Regions from separate parts of the Streptomyces decoyicus genome, predicted to be linked through region 1. Evidence: riboswitches for the same ligand, from Rfam matches in the RefSeq annotation. Region 1 holds a riboswitch; each other region holds the start of a gene.
The links. A riboswitch is a leader RNA that binds a small molecule or an ion and turns the genes downstream of it on or off. The one in region 1 is predicted to bind cobalamin.
Positions count from the first base shown of each region.

Region 2: it holds a riboswitch for cobalamin, as region 1 does, so the genes downstream of both, K7C20_RS08800 (cobalamin biosynthesis protein) here and K7C20_RS24715 (ribonucleoside-diphosphate reductase subunit alpha) in region 1, are expected to answer to the same signal.
Region 3: it holds a riboswitch for cobalamin, as region 1 does, so the genes downstream of both, cobN (cobaltochelatase subunit CobN) here and K7C20_RS24715 (ribonucleoside-diphosphate reductase subunit alpha) in region 1, are expected to answer to the same signal.

Region 1 covers NZ_CP082301.1:5,582,168-5,589,312, reverse strand. Annotated here, with positions in the region: gene K7C20_RS24735 (GntR family transcriptional regulator) at 1-595, shown strand, start outside; gene K7C20_RS24730 (DUF3311 domain-containing protein) at 839-1,099, shown strand; gene mctP (monocarboxylate uptake permease MctP) at 1,096-2,784, shown strand; gene K7C20_RS24720 (hypothetical protein) at 2,874-3,011, opposite strand; cobalamin riboswitch at 3,168-3,320, shown strand; gene K7C20_RS24715 (ribonucleoside-diphosphate reductase subunit alpha) at 3,483-5,918, shown strand; gene K7C20_RS24710 (ribonucleotide-diphosphate reductase subunit beta) at 5,918-6,970, shown strand; gene K7C20_RS24705 (transglycosylase domain-containing protein) at 7,069-7,145, shown strand, end outside.
Region 2 covers NZ_CP082301.1:1,994,786-2,001,930, forward strand. Annotated here, with positions in the region: gene K7C20_RS08790 (caspase family protein) at 1-1,094, opposite strand, end outside; gene K7C20_RS08795 (hypothetical protein) at 1,100-1,543, opposite strand; cobalamin riboswitch at 1,748-1,899, shown strand; gene K7C20_RS08800 (cobalamin biosynthesis protein) at 2,029-3,096, shown strand; gene K7C20_RS08805 (cobyric acid synthase) at 3,107-4,726, shown strand; gene K7C20_RS08810 (putative cobaltochelatase) at 4,797-6,932, shown strand; gene cobO (cob(I)yrinic acid a,c-diamide adenosyltransferase) at 6,932-7,145, shown strand, end outside.
Region 3 covers NZ_CP082301.1:4,195,375-4,202,519, forward strand. Annotated here, with positions in the region: gene K7C20_RS18405 (DUF4097 family beta strand repeat-containing protein) at 1-5, shown strand, start outside; gene cobN (cobaltochelatase subunit CobN) at 95-3,697, opposite strand; cobalamin riboswitch at 3,732-3,892, opposite strand; gene cobG (precorrin-3B synthase) at 4,029-5,387, shown strand; gene K7C20_RS18420 (precorrin-8X methylmutase) at 5,564-6,196, shown strand; gene K7C20_RS18425 (precorrin-2 C(20)-methyltransferase) at 6,199-7,145, shown strand, end outside.

The sequences.
Region 1 (7,145 bases):
GCGCACGACGGTGCGTCAGGCCCTCCAGGAGCTGGTCGTCGAGGGCCGGCTGGAGCGCATCCAGGGCAAGGGCACCTTCGTCGCCAAGCCCAAGGTGTCCCAGGCGCTGCAACTGACGTCCTATACGGAGGACATGCGGGCCCAGGGCCTGGAGCCGGCCTCCCAACTGCTGGACATCGGCTATGTCACCGCCGACGACCGGCTCGCCGGCCTGCTGGACATCTCCACCGGCGGCCGGGTGCTGCGCATCGAGCGGCTGCGGCTGGCCAGCGGCGAGCCGATGGCCATCGAGATCACCCATCTGTCGGCCAAACGCTTCCCCGCGCTCCGCCGGAACCTCGTCAAGTACACCTCGCTCTACACCGCCCTGGCCGAGGTGTACGACGTCCGGCTGGCGGAGGCCGAGGAGACCATCGAGACCTCGCTGGCCACCCCGCGCGAGGCCGGTCTGCTGGGCACGGACGTCGGCCTGCCGATGCTGATGCTCTCCCGGCACTCGCTCGATGCCCAGGGGCAGCCGGTGGAGTGGGTGCGCTCGGTCTACCGGGGCGACCGCTACAAGTTCGTCGCCAGACTGCGCCGCCCCACGAACTGACCCGCCGCCCCGGGGCCCGCCCCAGGGCCCGCCCCGGGGCCCGGCACATCCGTCCGCGCCCCCTGCACATTTCCACCACTTTCACCCCAAACGGGATGAATCAGGCAGTCGGCGGTACCGCGGAGGTGTCCCTCGTGTGGATTCTCCATACCGATATGCGGACAGCTAGTGACGCGCGCCACGCCCCTGCCATAGATTTCCAGCCGATTACACAGGAGACAGCCAGGGGACGGAGCCGCGGTCATGACACAGTCAGCCGAATCACCGGGTCGCAGACAGGTGGTCACACCCACGCGTGTGGTGACCGGGATCTGCCTGATCGTCCCCTTCGTGGCGATGCTGTGGGTGAGTTCGTACGCCCGGGTCGAGCCGAGGTTCATCGGGATCCCGTTCTTCTACTGGTACCAGATGGCGTGGGTGCCGATCTCGACCGTGCTCACGATGATCGCGTACAAGCTGGTGCAGCGTGAGCTGCGCGCCCGCAAGGGAGGTGCGGCCCAGTGACTCTCACCACGACCGCGGCGAGCACCTCCGAGGCGCTCGCCGCCGCCTCGACCAAGGGCGTCAACGGCGTGGCCCTCGCCGTCTTCGTCTTCTTCTTCCTGGCCGTGACGGTCATGGGCTTCCTGGCCGCCCGCTGGCGCAAGGCCGAGCAGTCCGCCAACCTCGACGAATGGGGGCTGGGCGGCCGCAGCTTCGGCACCTGGGTGACGTGGTTCCTGCTGGGCGGTGACCTCTACACCGCGTACACCTTCGTGGCCGTGCCGGCGGCGATCTACGCGGCGGGCGCGTCCGGCTTCTTCGCCGTGCCGTACACGATCCTGGTCTACCCGCTCATCTTCACCTTCCTCCCCCGCCTCTGGTCGGTCTCGCACAAGCACGGCTACGTCACCACCTCCGACTTCGTCCGCGGCCGCTTCGGCTCCAAGGGACTGTCGCTGGCCGTGGCGCTCACCGGCATCCTCGCCACCATGCCGTACATCGCCCTCCAACTGGTCGGCATCCAGGCCGTCCTGGACGTGATGGGCATCGGCGGCGGCGAGCACACCAACTGGTTCGTCAAGGACCTGCCGCTGCTGATCGCGTTCGCCGTGCTGGCCGCGTACACCTACTCCTCGGGGCTGCGCGCCCCGGCGCTGATCGCGTTCGTCAAGGACGGGCTGATCTATCTCGTCATCGCCGTGGCGATCATCTACATCCCGATCAAGCTGGGCGGCTTCGGCGAGATCTTCGACACGGCCGGCAAGGCGCTCGCCCAGCCCGGCGCCGTCCCCGGCAAGCCGCGCGGCGAGCTGGTCAGCGGCCCGAACGCCCAGTGGGCGTACGCGACCTTGGCGCTCGGCTCGGCGCTGGCGCTCTTCATGTACCCGCACTCGATCACCGCGACGCTGTCCTCGCGCAGCCGCAACGTGATCCGCCGCAACACCACCATCCTGCCGCTGTACTCCCTCATGCTGGGCCTGCTGGCGCTGCTGGGCTTCATGGCGATCAAGGCAGGTACGGACATCCAGGGCAACCCGCAGCTGGCCATCCCGCAGCTGTTCGAGGACATGTTCCCGAGCTGGTTCTCCGGTGTGGCGTTCGCCGCGATCGGCATCGGCGCGCTGGTGCCCGCGGCCATCATGTCGATCGCCGCGGCCAACCTCTTCACCCGCAACGTCTACAAGGACTTCCTCAAGCCGGGCGCCACGCCCGAGCAGGAACACAAGGTCGCCAAGCTCGTCTCGCTGCTGGTGAAGGTCGGCGCGCTGGCCTTCGTCCTCACCATGGACAAGACGATCGCGATCAACTTCCAGCTGCTGGGCGGCATCTGGATCCTTCAGACCATGCCGTCCCTGGTCGGCGGCCTGTTCACCCGCTGGTTCCACCGCTGGGCGCTGCTGGGCGGCTGGGCGGTCGGCATGCTCTACGGCACGCTCGCGGCGTACGGCGTCGCCAGCCCGACCCAGGCCCACTTCGGCGGCTCCAGCAAGGAGATCCCCGGTATCGGCGAAATCGGCTACATCGGCCTGACCGCCTTCGTCCTGAACGTCGTGGTGACGGTGGTCCTGACCGTCGTCCTGAAGGCCGTAGGGGCCCCCGAAGGAACCGACGAGACCAGCCCCGCCGACTACACGGCGGACGCCGGCGACAAGGGCGTCTCCGTCGAACTGCCGCCGGCGGCGGCGGAGGCGCCGGCGGGGCACTGAGCCACCCGCTGACGCACCTTCACGGGCTGCCGCGTTCCTCCGGGGACACGGCAGCCCGTTGGCGTGGGCCGTTCAGTTCACCCAGTCCTTCAGCTGCTCGGTTTCGAGGGGGATGCCGACGGGGTCGGGGAGGTGAATCTCATCTTCCCGTCGATGAACTCCGGCCGCGCGCCCTTCTCCAGGCGGGCGAGCACCCGGGCGACCTCTTCGAAATGCTTGGTCTCCATGAGGTGCGGCCGGTCGGCGAGCGGGGATGGAGGTTGCTCCTTCTTCTCCCGGCAGGGCGGAGAACGTAAAACCGACCATAGCCGAGGCCACTGACAGGCACTGCGTGATCACTCACGACACACTAGATATGGGGGTGCACGCGAAGGGCCACCCCCACATGTATGCTCGTCCTCGCTGTCGCCGCAGGGGAATCCGGTGGGAATCCGGAACTGTCCCGCAACGGTGTTGGAGCGGGCTCGGCCGGCCGGACCACGGCCCCGGCACGCCGCCCGTGAAGTCCGAAGACCTGCCGACGGTACGCCCGCACCGCCATGGGTGCGGACGTCGATACGTCCGGGCCCCGAGGGTTGGGCCGGTGGACGCCGCGCGGTGTGCCCGCGCACCCCTGACCGTCATGGGGTGCCGCATGCCCGCGTGCGCCCGTCGCGTCCCTCCCCTCCCGGCCCCCGCCGAGTGAGGGAGAGCAGCACGTGACCATCGCGCCAACGGAGCCCGCGTCAGACGCCGAGGTCGTGCCCCCCGCGGTAGCCACGCCTGCCGGCACCGCCGACGGCGGGCCCGGCCAGGACGGTCCGGGTGTCGCCCTGCTGCGCACCCTGACCGAGCTGACCGAGGATCTGACCGCGACCGACCCCGGCAAGGTGGCCGCCGCCGCCCTGCGCGGCCGGCACGCGGGCTCCGACGAGGCCGAACTGCGGTCGCTGGCCACGGATGCCGCGGCCGGCCTGATCGGTGACGAGCCGCAGTACTCCAAGCTCGCCGCGCGTCTGCTCACGCTCGCCATCGCGGAGGAGGCGGCCGGACAGGGGGCGGTCGCCTTCTCCGCCTCCGTCGAGGTCGGTCACCGCGAGGGGCTGATCGCCGACGAGACCGCGGAGTTCGTGCGCACCCATGCCGCCCGTCTGGACGCGCTGGTCGACAAGGCGCTGGCCGACGGCGCCGACGACCGGTTCGGCTATTTCGGGCTGCGCACCCTGCACTCGCGCTACCTCCTGCGGCACCCCACCACCCGTCAGGTCGTCGAGACCCCCCAGCACTTCCTGCTGCGGGTGGCCTGCGGCCTCGCCGAGGACCACAGCGAGCGCGCCCTGGACGACGTCGCCGAGCTCTACCGCCTCACCAGCTCGCTGTCCTACCTGCCCTCCTCCCCCACCCTGTTCAACTCCGGTACCCGCCACCCGCAGATGTCGTCCTGCTACCTGCTGGACTCGCCGCTGGACGAGCTGGACTCGATCTACGACCGGTATCACCAGGTCGCGCGGCTCTCCAAGCACGCGGGCGGCATCGGCCTCTCGTACTCCCGTATCCGCGCCCGCGGTTCGCTGATCCGCGGCACCAACGGGCACTCCAACGGCATCGTGCCGTTCCTGCGCACCCTGGACGCCTCGGTCGCGGCCGTGAACCAGGGCGGCCGGCGCAAGGGCGCCGCGTGTGTCTACCTGGAGACCTGGCACGCGGACATCGAGGAGTTCCTGGAGCTGCGCGACAACACCGGTGAGGAGGCCCGCCGCACCCACAACCTGAACATCGCGCACTGGATCCCGGACGAGTTCATGCGCCGCGTGGAGGCGGACGCCGACTGGTCGCTGTTCTCGCCCTCGGACGCCCCGGAGCTGGTGGACCTGTGGGGCGACGAGTTCGACGCCGCCTACCGCAAGCTGGAGGCCGACGGCCGGGCGCTCAAGCAGATCCCGGCGCGGGTGCTGTACTCCCGCATGATGCGCACCCTGGCGCAGACCGGCAACGGCTGGATGACGTTCAAGGACGCCGCCAACCGCACCGCCAACCAGACCGCCGAGCCCGGCCAGGTCGTGCACTCGTCCAACCTGTGCACCGAGATCCTGGAGGTGACGAACGACGGGGAGACCGCGGTCTGCAACCTCGGGTCGGTCAACCTCGCGGCGCACCTCGGCGAGAACGGTGAGATGGACTGGGAGCGGCTGGACGCCACGGTCCGCACCGCCGTCACCTTCCTCGACCGCGTGGTGGACATCAACTTCTACCCGACCGAGCAGGCCGGGGCCTCCAACTCCCGCTGGCGCCCGGTGGGTCTGGGCCTGATGGGCCTTCAGGACGTCTTCTTCCGGCTGCGGCTGCCCTTCGACTCGCCCGAGGCGACGGAGCTGTCGACCCGGATCTCCGAGCGCATCATGCTCGCCGCGTACGAGGCGTCCGCCGACCTCGCCGAGCGGCACGGCCCGCACGAGGCGTGGTCCGCGACCCGCACCGCCCGCGGTGTGCTGCACCCGGACCACTACCCGAACGCGGAGCCGCGCTGGGCCGACCGCTGGGCGGCGCTGCGCACCCGTATCGCCGCGACCGGTATGCGCAACTCCCTGCTGCTGGCGATCGCGCCGACCGCGACCATCGCCTCGATCGCGGGCGTGTACGAGTGCATCGAGCCGCAGGTCTCCAACCTCTTCAAGCGCGAGACGCTGTCCGGCGAGTTCCTCCAGGTCAACGCCTATCTGATCGAGGAGCTCAAGGCCCTGGGGATGTGGGACGGGCGGACCCGTGACGCGCTGCGCGAGGCCAACGGCTCGGTGCAGGACGTCGAGTGGATCCCCGAGGAGATCCGGGCGCTGTACCGCACCGCCTGGGAGATCCCGCAGCGCGCCCTGATCGACATGGCCGCGGCCCGTACGCCCTACCTCGACCAGAGCCAGTCGCTGAACCTCTTCATGGCGTCGCCGACCATCGGCAAGCTCAGCTCGATGTACGCCTACGCCTGGAAGCGCGGCATCAAGACGACGTACTACCTGCGTTCCCGTCCGGCGACCCGGATCGCGCAGTCGGCGCGCGGCGGGGCCGCCGCCACCCCCGTGCCCGTACCGCAGCAGGCCACCGACCCCGAGGCGGTCGCCTGCTCCCTGGAAAACCCCGAGTCCTGCGAGGCCTGCCAGTAATGACCACCGCACCCGAGACGAACGCCGCCGCCCACACCGCCACCACCGGCACGAAGAACCTCCTGGACCCGGGCTTCGAACTCACCCTGCGCCCCATGCGGTACCCGGAGTTCTACGACCGCTACCGCGACGCGATCAAGAACACCTGGACCGTGGAGGAGGTCGACCTCCACTCCGACGTCGCCGACCTCGCCAAGCTCTCGCCGGGCGAGCAGCACATGATCGGCCGGCTGGTCGCGTTCTTCGCGACCGGTGACTCGATCGTCTCCAACAACCTCGTGCTGACGCTGTACAAGCACATCAACTCCCCCGAGGCGCGGCTGTACCTGAGCCGTCAGCTCTTCGAGGAGGCCGTGCACGTCCAGTTCTACTTGACGCTGCTGGACACCTACCTCCCCGACCCGGACGACCGCGCCGCCGCCTTCGCGGCCGTGGAGAACATCCCGTCCATCCGGGAGAAGGCCCAGTTCTGCTTCAAGTGGATGGACTCGGTCGAGAAGATCGACCGGCTGGAGTCCAAGGCCGACCGGCGCCGTTTCCTGCTGAACCTGATCTGCTTCGCGGCCTGCATCGAGGGGCTGTTCTTCTACGGCGCCTTCGCCTACGTGTACTGGTTCCGCTCGCGGGGCCTGCTGCACGGCCTGGCCACCGGCACCAACTGGGTCTTCCGCGACGAGTCCATGCACATGGAGTTCGCGTTCTCCGTGGTGGACACCGTCCGCGAGGAGGAGCCCGAGCTCTTCGACGACAAGCTGGAGCAGCAGGTCACCGACATGCTCAAGGAGGCCGTCGAGGCAGAGCTCCAGTTCGGCCGCGACCTGTGCGGTGACGGCCTGCCGGGCATGAACACCGACTCGATGCGCGAATACCTCCAGTGCGTCGCCGACCAGCGGCTCCAGCGGCTCGGCTTCGCGCCGGTCTACGGCTCGGAGAACCCGTTCTCCTTCATGGAGCTCCAGAACGTCCAGGAGCTGACCAACTTCTTCGAGCGCCGGGCATCCGCCTACCAGGTCGCCGTCGAGGGTTCGGTCTCCTTCGACGACGACTTCTAGAAGACGTACCGCGACGCCCCTTCGCCCCCGCCGTCCGCCGTTTGTGAGCGTTCTGTTACCTCGGCAACCGGAACCAGGGCCGTCACCTCTACCTGTGCATGAAGGGCACGAAGGAGCGTCGCCGGTTCATCGACTACCCACGCCGGGGACGGGAGGGTCCGCGCCGCTGGCTGCC
Region 2 (7,145 bases), 3.6 Mb from region 1:
GCCTCGCCCTGCCAGCGGTCGGCGGCCGCGAAGCCCTGGGCGACCTGGTCCTTGGCGGCGGAGTACACGGTGATCTGGGCGCGCCGGCAGCCGTCGGGGAGGTCGCCCTCGCCGCTGAGGGGCCGGGTGTTGGCCTGGGACATCTCGTAGTCGAAGGCCGCCTGGCGCAGCGCGGGTTCGGCCTCGGGGGCGGTGAGCAGCCGCAGTTCGAGGGCGGGCGGGCAGGGCGCCTCGCCGTTCGCGAGGTGGAGCAGGACGACGCCCGTGGTGGCCGGTACGAAGACGATCGCCAGGATCAGCAGGAGTCTGGGCCAGTGCCGGAAGTAGGACTTCAGCCAGCGGCGTAAGCGGATCCGCAGCGGGGTCGGCGGGCGGTCCTCGGGAGTGGCGAAGGACAGGATGACGTCGTCGACGGTGTTGTGCTTCGCCGAGCGCGGTTCCCAGACATCGCCCATCGGGGTCCGTTCACCGGCCAGTTGTTCGCGCAGGTCCCGGACGAGGTCCTCGAAGGTGACGAACCGTTTGCCGGGGATGCCCCGTTCCAGGGTCTGTACCAGGGCGCGGGTGAAGACGCTGCCGCCGGTGGGCTCCTCGCCGCTGAAGATACGGCGGTTGGGCTGCGCGGCCATCAGCAGCGACGTGGGGTTGCGACAGGAGTGGAAGGCCTCGCTCCCATTGCCGGCGTAACAGCACTCCAGGACGATCACGATCCGGTCGGCCCGCGCGTTGTCCAGATAGGACAGCACGGTGTCCTGCCAGGAGACGGTCTTGTGACGCCGTTCCGAGGCGCCGACCATGAGTTGCAGATTGCCGCCGTCGCGGCCCACCCGGCCGTGGCCGGAGAAGTACACCAGCAGCAGACCGCGCGCCTCCTGGACGACGGTGTCCAGCGCCTGTTCCACCTCCCAGGGCTCCTGGGGCCGGCAGGTGACGACCTCGCCCTTGGTGAACAGGTCGGTGCCGGGGGCGAGCAGGGCCCGCTCCAGTTCCCGGGCGTTGTCCTTCACCGCGGGGAGCGGGCGCAGCGTGCGGTAGTCGTCGACACAGATCAGCAGCGCCCGGTTGACCTTGCCCCGTGCGTCGTATTCGGACATCCGGCTCAGTCCCCGGCGGTGCGGCCGCTCCCGTCTGCCGGGCTGCCGGGATCGGGGTGTTCGGGGGCCACGGCGCCCGGACCCGCGTCGCCGAGCGCGCGCAGGTCCCCGTCGCCGCTCCCGACCGCGACGGCGGGCCGCTCGCCGGTGTCGCGTTCCTCCCGGCGCCGTCGCAGCCACTCCTGGAGGGCGATGGTGAGACTTTTGGTCATCTCGGCGGCGACGGCGCCGACGATGACCAGGATCAGGTCGTCGACGCCGACGGCCATGTCACCGGGGCCGTCGTCGCTCTCGTCCTGCGGCCGCGGCCGCAGCCGCCAGTCGTGCCGGCGCCGGTCCAGCCACGGCTCGCGCTCCAGCCACGCCTTGAGGTCCTCGATGTCCTGGTCAGGATTGTTCGTGCCCGTGATCCTGATGCGGATCTCATGACGGTCAGCGCTCTGCGGCATCCCCCGGCCCCCTTCCGGCGGCCCCTTCGCCGCCGTGCACCAGATAGTGACGTGAGATCAGGGGCGGGGGCAACCGTCTGTGACGCGACTGCCACGCTGTGGCGTGCACCACAGCCCGTGCCACAGGGCGGCGTCGCAGGTCAAGGGTGAGTTGACGGGCATTCGCGGGGCGTGGTGGACTGCCGGAGCCATTCGGCGACAGATGAGGAAGTCCGGTGAGAATCCGGCGCGGTCCCGCCACTGTCACCGGGGAGCGTTCCTCCGACGAAGGTCACGGTCCGCCTCGTGTACGTCCGATGACGTACACAGGGACTGGAAGGCCGGAGGACTCGCCGATCCGGGGAGCCAGGAGACTCTTGTCGCCGTCACGTCGAGCCAGGGCGCGGACCCTGAGTGAGGACATACCGCCATGCCCGGCCGCCCTTCCAGATCGCCACTGCCCGCTGCCGCAGGGCCCCTTCGAGGCCTGACGGCGGTCTGATCCGATGCGCGGCGAACACGCGGGATATGCGTGCGGCGCGGCCCTCGGCTTCCTCGCCGACCTGATCGCGGCGGACCCTCGGCGCGGCCACCCGGTGGCCGCCTTCGGCCGGGCCGCGGGCGCCGTCGAGCGCCGGCTGTGGCGCGATCACCGCGGATACGGGACGGCGCATGCCGTGGTGTGTGCGGGCGGTGCCGCCGCCGGTGCCGCGCTGCTTCAGCGCGCCGTGAAGGGCGCTGCCGTTTCCCCGTCCCCCCTCCGCAACGGCGCCCGGGTCGCACTGACCGCGGCGACGGTCTGGGCCGTGCTGGGCGGCACCTCGCTCGGCCGGGAGGCGCGGGCCGTCGGCGGTGCGCTGACGGCGGGTGATCTGGACGTGGCGCGGGAGCGGCTGCCGCATCTGTGCGGGCGCGATCCGCAGGCGCTGGACGGGCCGCAGATGGCCCGCGCGGTGGTGGAGTCGGTCGCCGAGAACACCTCCGACGCGGTGGTGGGCGCCCTCGTCTGGGGCGCACTGGGCGGGGTGCCCGGCCTGGTGGCGTTCCGGGCGGTGAACACCCTGGATGCGATGGTGGGGCACAGGTCGCCGCGCCACCTCCGCTTCGGCTGGGCCTCGGCCCGGCTCGACGATCTCGCCGGCTGGCCCGGCTCCCGGCTGACCGCCGCACTGACCGTGCTCGCGGGCCCCGACCGGCGCGGTGCGCTGCGGGCCTGGCGGGCGGACGGCGGCGCGCACCCGAGCCCCAACGCGGGCCCGGTGGAGGCGTCGTTCGCGGGCGCGCTGGGCGTACGGCTGGGCGGCACGCTGGCGTACGGCGGGCGGGTGGAGCACCGTCCGGTGCTCAACGAGGGGGCGCCGCCGGTCGCGGTGGCCGACATCGAACGGGCGGTGCGGCTCTCGCGCCGGGTGAGCGCGCTGGCGTTGGTGACGACGGTGGCCGCGCGGCTGGCGTTCGGCGCCGCGCGGCGGGCCCCGCTGCGTACCGGCCGCCCGTCCGCAGGTGCAGTGACGCGCAAGGCCGCGCGGGCGGTCGCGCGTACGGTTCACGACAGCCGGGGTCCCGGCGCATGAGGAGGACCCGGTGAACGGGCGGTTCAAGGCATCCGGAGGGGCCGTCGGCGGTGGCCTGTTGGTGGCCGGTACGACGTCCGACGCCGGCAAGAGCGTGGTGACGGCGGGCATCTGCCGCTGGCTGGCCCGGCAGGGCGTCCGGGTGGCGCCGTTCAAGGCGCAGAACATGTCGCTGAACTCGTTCGTCACGCGCGAGGGCGCGGAGATCGGACGGGCCCAGGCGATGCAGGCCGCCGCGGCGCGGGTGGAGCCGACCGCGCTGATGAATCCCGTGCTGCTCAAGCCCGGCAGCGACCGCAGCAGCCAGGTGGTGCTGCTGGGGAAGCCGGTGGGGGAGCTCAGCGCGCGGGGGTACTTCGGGGACGCCGGGGGGCCGTCCTCCGGGAAGACGCTGTATGCCGGGCGCCGGGAGGAGTTGCTCGGCACGGTCACCGACTGCCTCCAGGAGCTGCGGCGGACGTACGACGCGGTGATCTGCGAGGGCGCCGGCAGCCCCGCCGAGATCAATCTGCGGCGTACCGACATCGTGAACATGGGCCTGGCACGGGCCGCCCGTATTCCGGTGATGGTGGTCGGCGACATCGACCGTGGCGGGGTGTTCGCCTCCTTCTTCGGCACCACCGCGCTGCTGTCCAAGGAGGACCAGGCGCTGGTCGCCGGGTATCTGGTCAACAAGTTCCGGGGCGATGTGACGCTGCTGGAGCCGGGGCTTGCGATGCTGCGCGGCCTCACCGGACGGCAGACGCTGGGGGTGCTGCCCTTCTCCCACGGCCTCGGCATCGACGAGGAGGACGGGATGGGGGTCCCCCCTGCTCGAACGAAGTCGAGAGCTTGGGGGAGGGTGTCGCTGCGCGGCGCGGTGCGCGAGAGCGTGGTGGCGCCGCCGCACGGCGCCCAGGTGCTCCGGGTGGCGGTCGCCGCCGTACCGCTGATGTCGAACTTCACGGACGTGGACGCGCTGGCCGCGGAACCGGGCGTGGTGGTGCGGTTCGTGGACCGGGCCGAGGAGCTGGCCGACGCGGACCTGGTGGTGCTGCCGGGGACCCGGGGCACGGTCCGGGCGCTGGAGTGGCTGCGCGAGCGCGGGCTGGCGGACGCGGTCGCCCGGCGGGCCGCCGAGGGCCGCCCGGTGCTGGGCATCTGCGGCGGGTACCAGATGCTGGGCGAGCGCATCGAGGACGACATCGAGTCGAAGGCGGGCACGGTCGACGGGCTGGGACTGCTGCCCGTACGGGTGCGGTTCGCGGCGGAGAAGACCCTGGCGCGGCCGGTCGGCGAGGCGCTGGGCGAGCCGGTGGCGGGTTACGAGATCCACCACGGGGTCGCCGAAGTGACCGGCGGGGACGAGGAGTTCTTGGACGGCTGCCGGGCCGGCTCCGTATGGGGCACGCACTGGCACGGCTCGCTGGAGAGCGACGGCTTCCGGCGGGCCTTCCTGCGGCGGGTCGCGGCGGACGCGGGCCGGGCGTTCGTCCCCGCCCCCGACACCAGCTTCGCCACCCTGCGCGAGGAGCAGCTGGACCGGCTGGGCGATCTGATCGAGGAGCACGCGGACACCGCCGCGCTGCTCCGGCTGATCGAGGAGGGGGTGCCGGAGGGGCTGCCGTTCGTGCCTCCGGGAGCGCCATGACGGGTACGCACTGGAGGACCGCGACAGACGCAGCAGAGCAGCCGGCCGACGACCTGGAGGACGACACCGCATGACAACCGCTCACAACACCACCCCGCAGTACCCCTTCACCGCGGTGGTCGGGATGGACGATCTGCGGCTGGCGCTGCTGCTGAACGCGGTCAGCCCCGCGGTGGGCGGTGTGCTGGTCCGCGGGGAGAAGGGCACCGCCAAGAGCACCGCCGTGCGGGCACTGTCGGCACTGATGCCCCATGTGGACGTGGTCGGCGGCTGCCGCTTCGCCTGTGCCCCCGACGCGCCCGACCCCGGCTGCCCCGACGGGCCGCACGAGACGGGTGCCGTCGAGGACCGCCCGACGCGGATGGTCGAACTGCCCGTCGGCGCCTCCGAGGACCGGCTGGTCGGTGCGCTGGACATCGAGCGGGCGCTGTCGGAGGGCGTGAAGGCCTTCGAGCCGGGCCTGCTGGCGGATGCGCACCGCGGCATCCTGTACGTCGACGAGGTCAACCTCCTCCACGACCACCTGGTGGACCTGCTGCTGGACGCGGCCGCCATGGGCGCCTCGTATGTGGAGCGCGAGGGCGTGTCCGTACGGCATGCGGCCCGGTTCCTGCTCGTCGGCACCATGAACCCCGAAGAGGGCGAGCTGCGGCCGCAGTTGCTGGACCGGTTCGGGCTCACCGTCGAGGTCTCCGCCTCGCGCGAGCCCGACCAGCGGGTGTCGGTGGTCCGGCGCCGGCTGGCGTACGACGCCGATCCGGCGGGCTTCGCGGCACGCTGGGCGGCCGAGGAGGACGAGCTGCGCCACCGCATCGCCGCGGCACGGGAGTTGCTGCCGGGCGTGACGCTGGGGGACGCGGCGCTGCGGCAGATCGCGGCGACCTGCGCGGCGTTCGAGGTGGACGGGATGCGCGCGGACATCGTGATGGCGCGTACCGCCACGGCACTGGCCGCATGGGCCGGGCGGACGGACGTCCTGGAGGAGGACGTGCGGCAGGCGGCGCTGCTGGCGCTGCCGCACCGCCGGCGCCGTAACCCCTTCGACGCGCCCGGCCTGGACGAGGACAAGCTCGACCGCACGCTGGAGGAGTTCGGCGGGGCGGACGAGGGCACGGACGGCGCGGACGACCCGGACCCGGACGGGCCGGACGGCGGCCCCGACGGGGGCGGTCCGGACGGCGGCGGACAGCCGCCGCAGGACGGCGGGCCGGAGGAGTCTTCCCAGACGCAGAGCCCCGAACTCCCGCACCAGCAGGAGCGGGAGGCTCCCCAGTCCCCCGAGGGCCCCGAGGCCCCGGAGGCCCCCGAACGGCAGGAGCAGCCCGCCGCTCCCGAGCAGTCCCAGGAGGGCGCCCCGGGCGCGGGCGGCCAGAAGGCGGCGGTCGGCGCCACCGAGCCGTTCCGTACCCGGCGGCTGGATGTGCCGGGCCTGGGCGAGGGCGCGGACGGCCGCCGGTCGCGGGCGCGGACCGCGCACGGCCGGACGACCGGTGCCCGGCGTCCGCACGGCGCCCTGGGCAAGCTGCACCTGGCGGCGACCGTGCAGGCCGCGGCGCCGCACCAGCGGGCCCGCGGCCGCAGCGGCCGGGGGCTGGTGGTGCGCCGGGACGATCTGCGCGAGGCGGTACGCGAGGGGCGGGAGGGCAATCTGGTCCTGTTCGTCGTGGACGCGTCCGGTTCGATGGCGGCGCGCAAGCGGATGAGCGCGGTCAAGGGCGCGGTGCTCTCGCTGCTGCTGGACGCCTACCAGCGGCGCGACAAGATCGGCATGATCACCTTCCGTGGCACCGGCGCCGAACTGGCGCTGCCCCCGACCTCCTCGGTCGAGGCGGGTGCGGCGCGGCTGGAGCAGCTGCCGACGGGCGGCCGTACGCCGCTGTCGGAGGGGCTGCTGCGGGCCCATGAGGTGCTGCGGGTCGAGCGGATGCGGGATGCCTCGCGGCGGCCGCTGCTCGTGGTCGTCACCGACGGACGGGCCACCGGCGGCCCGGAGCCCGTCGGACGGGCCGCCCGCGCGGCCCGGCTGCTGGCCGGCGAGGGCACCGCTTCGGTGGTCGTGGACTGTGAGGCCGGTCCGGTGCGGCTGGGCCTCGCGGGCGAGCTGGCCCGTGAGCTCCAGGGCACCGCGATCACCCTCGACGAACTGCGCGCGGACAGCGTCTCCGCGCTCGTACGGACCGTGCAAGGCAACAGGAAGGCCGCGTAATGCCGCAGGGACAGCCGTCCGTCGTACCGAACGACGGGCTCACCACCCGCCAGCGCCGCAACCGCCCGCTGGTGTTCGTCCACACCGGCCAGGGCAAGGGCAAGTCCACCGCCGCCTTCGGGCTGGCGCTGCGCGCCTGGAACCAGGGCTGGCCGGTCGGGGTGTTCCAGTTCGTGAAGTCGGCGAAGTGGAAGGTCGGCGAGGAGCGGGCGC
Region 3 (7,145 bases), 1.4 Mb from region 1:
CCTGATGCCGCGGCATCAGGCGGGCCCGGGGGAGCGCTGACCGGGACCGGCTTCCGGCCCCGGCTCCCGACCGGGGCGGCGCAGCCCCCCGGCGTCAGTCCTCCCCCTCCAGCTCCCCTTCGGTCTCCAGGAACGCCTGCCGCAGCGCCGCCAGCGTCTCGGCGTCCGGCTTCTCCCACATGCCGCGGGACTCGGCCTCCAGGAGGCGCTCGGCGATGCCGTGCAGCGCCCAGGGGTTGGCCTGCTGGAGGAAGTCGCGGTTCTCGGGGTCGAGCACGTACGTCTGGGCGAGCTTGTCGTACATCCAGTCGGCGACCACGCCCGTGGTGGCGTCGTAGCCGAACAAGTAGTCCACGGTCGCGGCGAGTTCGAAGGCGCCCTTGTAGCCGTGGCGGCGCATCGCCTCGATCCAGCGGGGGTTGACCACCCGGGCGCGGAAGACCCGGGAGGTCTCCTCGACGAGGGTGCGGGTGCGGACCGTCTCGGGACGGGTGGAGTCGCCGATGTACGCCTCGGGGGCCTTGCCCTTGAGTGCCTTGACCGTGGCGACCATGCCGCCGTGGTACTGGAAGTAGTCGTCGGAGTCCGCGATGTCGTGCTCGCGGGTGTCGGTGTTCTTGGCGGCGACCGCGATGCGCTTGTAGGCGGTCTCCATCTCGTCCCGGGCCGGGCGGCCCTCCAGACCGCGGCCGTAGGCGTAGCCGCCCCAGACGGTGTAGACCTCGGCGAGGTCGGCATCGGTGCGCCAGTCGCGGGAGTCGATCAGCTGGAGCAGACCCGCGCCGTACGTCCCCGGGCGGGAGCCGAAGATGCGGGTGGTGGCGCGGCGCTCGTCGCCGTGCTCGGCCAGGTCGGCCTGGGAGTGGGCGCGCACGAAGTTGGACTCCGCGGGCTCGTCCAGGCCCGCGACCAGCCGTACGGCGTCGTCGAGCAGCCCGATGACGTGCGGGAACGCGTCCCGGAAGAAGCCCGAGATGCGCAGCGTGACGTCGACACGGGGGCGGCCGAGCTCGGCGAGCGGGATCGCCTCCAGTCCGTTGACCCGGCGCGAGGCGTCGTCCCATACGGGGCGGACACCCAGCAGGGCGAGGGCCTCGGCGACATCGTCGCCGCTGGTCCGCATCGCGCTCGTGCCCCACAGGGACAGCCCGACCGACTGCGGCCAGTCGCCGTTGTCGGAGCGGTAGCGCTCCAGGAGCGAGTCGGCGAGGGCCTGGCCGGTCTCCCAGGCCAGACGGGAGGGAACGGCCTTGGGGTCGACGGAGTAGAAGTTACGGCCCGTCGGCAGGACGTTGACCAGGCCGCGGAGCGGGGATCCCGAGGGGCCCGCCGGGACGAAGCCGCCGTTCAGCGCGTGCACGGCGTGGTCGATCTCGTCGGTGGTGGCGGCGAGACGCGGGACGACCTGGCGGGCGGCGAAGTCGAGGATGTCGGCGACCGCGGCCGGATGCCCCTCGGCGACACCGGACACCGCCGCCGGGTCCCAGTCCGCGTCCTCCATCGCCTGGACCAGCGCGCGGGCCGTGGCCTCGGCCTCGTCGGCCGTCGTCCGGGTCGCGGCGGACTCGTCGAGACCGAGCGCCTCGCGCAGACCGGGCAGGGCGGACGTACCGCCCCAGATCTGGCGGGCGCGGAGGATGGACAGGACGAGGTTGACGCGGGCCTCACCGGCCGGGGCGCCGCCCAGGACATGCAGACCGTCGCGGATCTGGGCGTCCTTGACCTCGCACAGCCAGCCGTCCACGTGCAGCAGGAAGTCGTCGAAGCCGTCGTCGTCCGGGCGGGCCTCCAGGCCCAGGTCGTGGTCGAGCTTGGCGGCCTGGATCAGCGTCCAGATCTGGGCGCGGATCGCGGGCAGCTTGGCCGGGTCCATGGCGGAGATCGCCGCGTACTCGTCGAGCAGCTGCTCCAGGCGCGCGATGTCGCCGTAGGACTCGGCGCGGGCCATCGGCGGGACGAGGTGGTCGACGAGGGTGGCGTGCACCCGGCGCTTGGCCTGGGTGCCCTCGCCGGGGTCGTTGACCAGGAAGGGGTAGACGAGCGGGAGGTCGCCGAGGGCGGCGTCCGGGCCGCAGGCCGCGGACAGGCCCGCGTTCTTGCCGGGCAGCCATTCCAGGTTGCCGTGCTTGCCCAGGTGGACCATGGCGTCCGCGCCGAAGCCGCCGTCGTCCGCGGAGGCCGCGATCCAGCGGTACGCCGCCAAGTAGTGGTGCGAGGGCGGCAGATCGGGGTCGTGGTAGATCGCGATCGGGTTCTCGCCGAAGCCGCGCGGCGGCTGGATGAGGATCAGGAGGTTGCCGCGGCGCAGAGCGGCCAGCACGATGTCGCCGTCGGGGTTGCGGCTGCGGTCGACGAACATCTCGCCGGGCGGCGGCCCCCAGTGCTCCTCGACGGAGTCCCGGAGCTCCTGCGGGAGCGTGGCGTACCAGCGCTTGTAGTCGGCGGCCGGGATACGCACGGGGTTGCGGGCGAGCTGCTCCTCGGTGAGCCACTCCTGGTCGTGGCCGCCGGCCTCGATGAGGGCGTAGATCAGCTCGTCGCCGTCGCCGGACACGAGGCCGGGAACCTCTTCGGTGCCGAAGTCGTAGCCGTCGGCCTGGAGGCGGCGCAGCAGGGCGACGGCACTGGCCGGGGTGTCCAGGCCGACCGCGTTGCCGATCCGGGAGTGCTTGGTCGGGTACGCGGACAGCACCAGCGCGAGGCGCTTCTCGGTGGCCGGGATATGACGCAGCCGGGCGTGCCGGACGGCGATGCCGGCGACCCGGGCGGCGCGCTCGGGGTCGGCGACGTACATCGGCAGACCGTCCTCGTCGACCTCCTTGAAGGAGAACGGGACGGTGATCAGCCGGCCGTCGAACTCGGGGACGGCGATCTGCGAGGCGGCGTCCAGCGGCGACAGCCCCTCGTCGTTCTCCTCCCAGGCGCTGCGCGGCCCGGTCAGGCACAGGGCCTGGAGGATCGGTACGTCGAGGGCGGCCAGCGCACCCGCGTCCCAGGACTCGTCGTCGCCGCCGGCGGAGGCCTCGGCGGGCTTGGTGCCGCCCGCGGCGAGGACGGTGGTGACCAGGGCGTCGGCGGCCCGCAGCTCCTCGATCAGCTCCGGCTCGGGGGCGCGGAGGGAGGCGACGAACAGGGGCCGGGCGCGGCCGCCCGCCGCCTCGATCTGCTCGCACAGGGTCCGTACGAAGCCGGTGTTGCCGCTCATGTGGTGGGCGCGGTAGTAGAGCACGGCGACCAGCGGGCCGGTCTCGTTGCGGGCCTCCCACTCCAGCGGGCCCCAGGACGGGGCCGGGGCCGGCGGGTCGAAACCGTGGCCGGTCAGCAGCACCGTGTCGGAGAGGAATCGGGCGAGCTGGTCGAGGTTGGCGGGCCCGCCGTGCGCGAGGTAGGCGTGCGCCTCGGCCGCGATGCCGACCGGGACCGTCGACTGCTCCATGAGCTGGGCGTCGGGGGCCTGTTCACCGGTGAGCACGACGACCGGCCGGTGCTGGTCCTCGGCGAGCAGCACCTCCAGGCCCTCCTCCCAGGCACGGATGCCACCGAGGAGGCGTACGACGACGAGGTCACAGCCTTCCAGCAGCGCGGGCAGCTCGGCGACATCGAGCCGGGCGGGGTTGGCGAGCCGGTACGGCACGGGACCCGTGGCCGCGCGGGCGCTGAGCAGGTCGGTGTCGGAGGTCGACAGCAGCAGAAGCATGCGAGCGCAGGCCTTCCTCGGGGTGTCCGCGCCCCGGGTGGTCGTAAGGACGGCGGGAGTTCCTGGCTCGCCCGGCAGTTTCCGGGTTCACAGTGGCGGGACCGCGCCGGATTCTCACCGGGCTTCCTCCCTAGGGCCGTAGGACCCTGCGCCGTCGCTGGCGTCGGTGGGCCAGCCGACCCACCGACCTGCATAGTAAGGGCTGTGGACGGCCGAGGTAAGCGGGCCTCCGGGCAGGCCGGACCAGGACGGGGGCGCGCACGCCGCGGGCCGGGCGCCTGGCCGGATCCGGCCCGGATCGGCGCCCGCCCCCGTGGGTATGCTCGCGGCCATGCCGCCCTCCCCCTCGACACGGCCCCAGGCCGCCGCACCGCCTCTGCGCGACCGCGGTGACGCCTGCCCGGGAGCGCTGCGGCTGCACCGGGCCGCCGACGGCCACCTCGCCCGAATCCGGCTCCCGGCCGGAGATTTGACGGTGCGTCAGGCAGCCGTCCTGGCCGACGCCGCGGACCTGCTCGGTGACGGCCATCTCTCCCTCACCTCCCGCGGCAACGTCGAACTCCGCGGCCTTGCGGAGGGCTGCGGCGGCCGGCTCGCCGCTCTGCTGCGCGACGCCGGCCTGCTGCCCTCCGAGCGCCACGAACGCATCCGCAACATCCTCGCTTCCCCGCTGGCCGGACTGGACCGCCACACCCCTTCTGACGTGCGACGGTGGGCCCGTGAGCTGGACGCGCTGCTCTGTGCGAGCGAGTCCGCGACCGCCCTCTCGGGCCGTTTCCTGTTCGTCCTGGACGACGGGCGGGGCGATGTGGCCGCGCTCGGCGGAGATGTGAGCTTGCTCGCAGAACCGGCCGGGGGCCGGACCGGACCGGCGGGCGGCGCCCTGCTGCGGGTCGGCGACGGTCCGGCGGCGCTGCGGATCGCCGGACCGGACGTACCGCGCGCCGCGCTCGCCGCCGCCGAGGCCTTCCTGACCGCCGCCGCGGCGAGCGGCAGCGGAGCCTGGCGGGTCCGCGAACTCCCCGACGGACACGGCCTGACGGCCCGGGAGGTGGCAAAGACGCTGCGGTCGGCGGGCATCGGGGCCGCGTACGTGGCCGCGGCTCCCGCCCCCGGCGCCCGCACCTCCCCGCCGTACGCGGACTCCGCCGCCCCCGGCGTCATCGAGGGCCCCGACGACGACCGTGCGCTCTCGGTCCTGGCGCCGCTCGGCAGGCTGTCGGTGGCCCAATGGCGGCTGCTGACCACGATCGCCGCCGGCGACGGCTCCGGGGCGCTGCGCCTCACCCCGTGGCGCGGCATCGTCCTGCCCGGACTGCCGGCCGCCGCGGCACCCCGCCGGCTGGCGGAGCTCACCACCGCCGGACTGATCACCGACCCGGCCTCTCCCTGGCACCGGCTCGGCGCCTGTACGGGCCGCCCCGGCTGCGCCAAGTCCCTCACCGACGTACGCGCCGACGCGACGGCCGCGCTCGCCGCCGGTGCGGCCGTCCCGGGCGGGCGGCCCCCCGGCCCGGCCCCCGAGGGCCTCCCCGTCTACTGGTCCGGCTGCGCACGCCGCTGCGGTCACCCGCACGGCACCTGGATCGACGTGCTGGCCACGGCGGAGGGCTACCGGGTAGCACTGGTGGGGCCGGACACCGCACCGACCGCCCCACGCACCGCGGCGCCCCCGCCCACGGCCCCATGAACCACAGCAACGCCAAAGCCCCATGCCCCGCCCCATAACCACCCGAGCCATGCGAACCGCCCGAGCCATGCGAACCACCTGAATTACCCGATCCACCCGATTCACGTGAACCACCCGGTCCACCTGAACCACCCGAACCACCGAGCCCTCCCGCACCCGACACCCCCGAGGCCAGAGTGACCGCGTTCGACTACGAGAAGGACGGTGCGGCGATCTACCGCCAGTCCTTCGCCACCATCCGCACCGAGGCGGATCTCGCCGGGCTGCCCGCCGACGTCAGCCAGGTAGCGGTCCGGATGATCCACGCCTGCGGCATGGTCGACCTGGTACGCGATCTGGCCTTCACCCCCGACGTGGTGGCAGCCGCCCGCAAGGCGCTGCACGCCGGTGCGCCGATCCTCTGCGACGCCAACATGGTCGCCAGCGGCGTCACCCGTAAGCGGCTGCCGGCGAACAACGACGTGCTGTGCACGCTCGCCGACCCCGCCGTCCCCGACCTGGCCGCCCGAATGGGGACCACCCGCAGCGCCGCGGCCCTGGAGCTGTGGCGGGACCGTATGGAAGGCGCCGTGGTCGCGTTCGGCAACGCCCCCACCGCCCTCTTCCGGTTCCTCGAAATGATCGAGGAGGGCGCGCCCCGCCCGGCCGCCGTGATCGGCATACCCGTCGGCTTCATCGGCGCCGCGGAGTCCAAGGACGCGCTGATCGCCCACCCGTCGAAGCTGGACCACATCGTGGTGCGCGGCCGTCGTGGCGGCAGCGCCATGGCCGCGGCCGCGATCAACGCCATGGCAAGCGAGGAAGAGTAAGCGTGAGCGAGCAGCAGGCAACCGGTGACGGCAGCGTCGCGAAGACGACTGGCCCTGGCCGCCTCTACGGGGTCGGCCTCGGCCCCGGCGACCCGTCCCTCATGACGGTCCGGGCCGTCCAGGTGATCGACCGGGCCGATGTCATCGCCTACCACAGCGCCCGCCACGGACGCTCGATCGCGCGCTCCATCGCCGCCGAGCACCTGCGCGCCGACCACATCGAGGAGGCACTGGTCTACCCGGTCACCACCGAGTCGACCGACCACCCCGGCGGCTACCGGGGCGCCCTGGACGAGTTCTACGAGTCCGCGGCGGCCCGCCTCGCCGCCCACCTCGACGCCGGCCGCACCGTCGCCGTCATCTCCGAGGGCGACCCGCTCTTCTACGGCTCCTACCAGCACATGCACAAGCGGCTGGCCCACCGCTACCCGACCGAGGTCATCCCCGGCGTCACCTCCATCAGCGCCGCCGCGGCCCGCCTGGGCAAGCCGCTCGCCGAGGCCGACGAGGTCCTGACGATCCTCCCCGGCACGCTCCCGGAGGAAGAACTCACCGCCCGTCTGGCCTCGACCGACACCGCCGTCGTCATGAAGCTCGGCCGCACCTTCCCCACCGTCCGCCGCGCCATGGAACGCTCCGGCCGCCTGCCGGAGGCCCACTACGTCGAACGCGCCACCATGCCCGGCGAACGCACGCAGAAACTGACGGACATCGACGCCGAGACGGTCCCGTACTTCTCCGTCACCGTCGTCCCCAGCCGCATCGCCGACCTGCCGCCCGCGGCAACGGCCTCGCCCGGCTGCGGGGACGTGGCCGCCTCGTCCGACGGCGCCGACGAGGTCACCGCGTCACCCGATGGTCACGGCGAGACAGCCGCATCCCCCGCCTTCCCCGGCGAGGTGGTGGTCGTCGGCACCGGCCCCGCAGGGCCCCTCTGGCTGACCCCCGA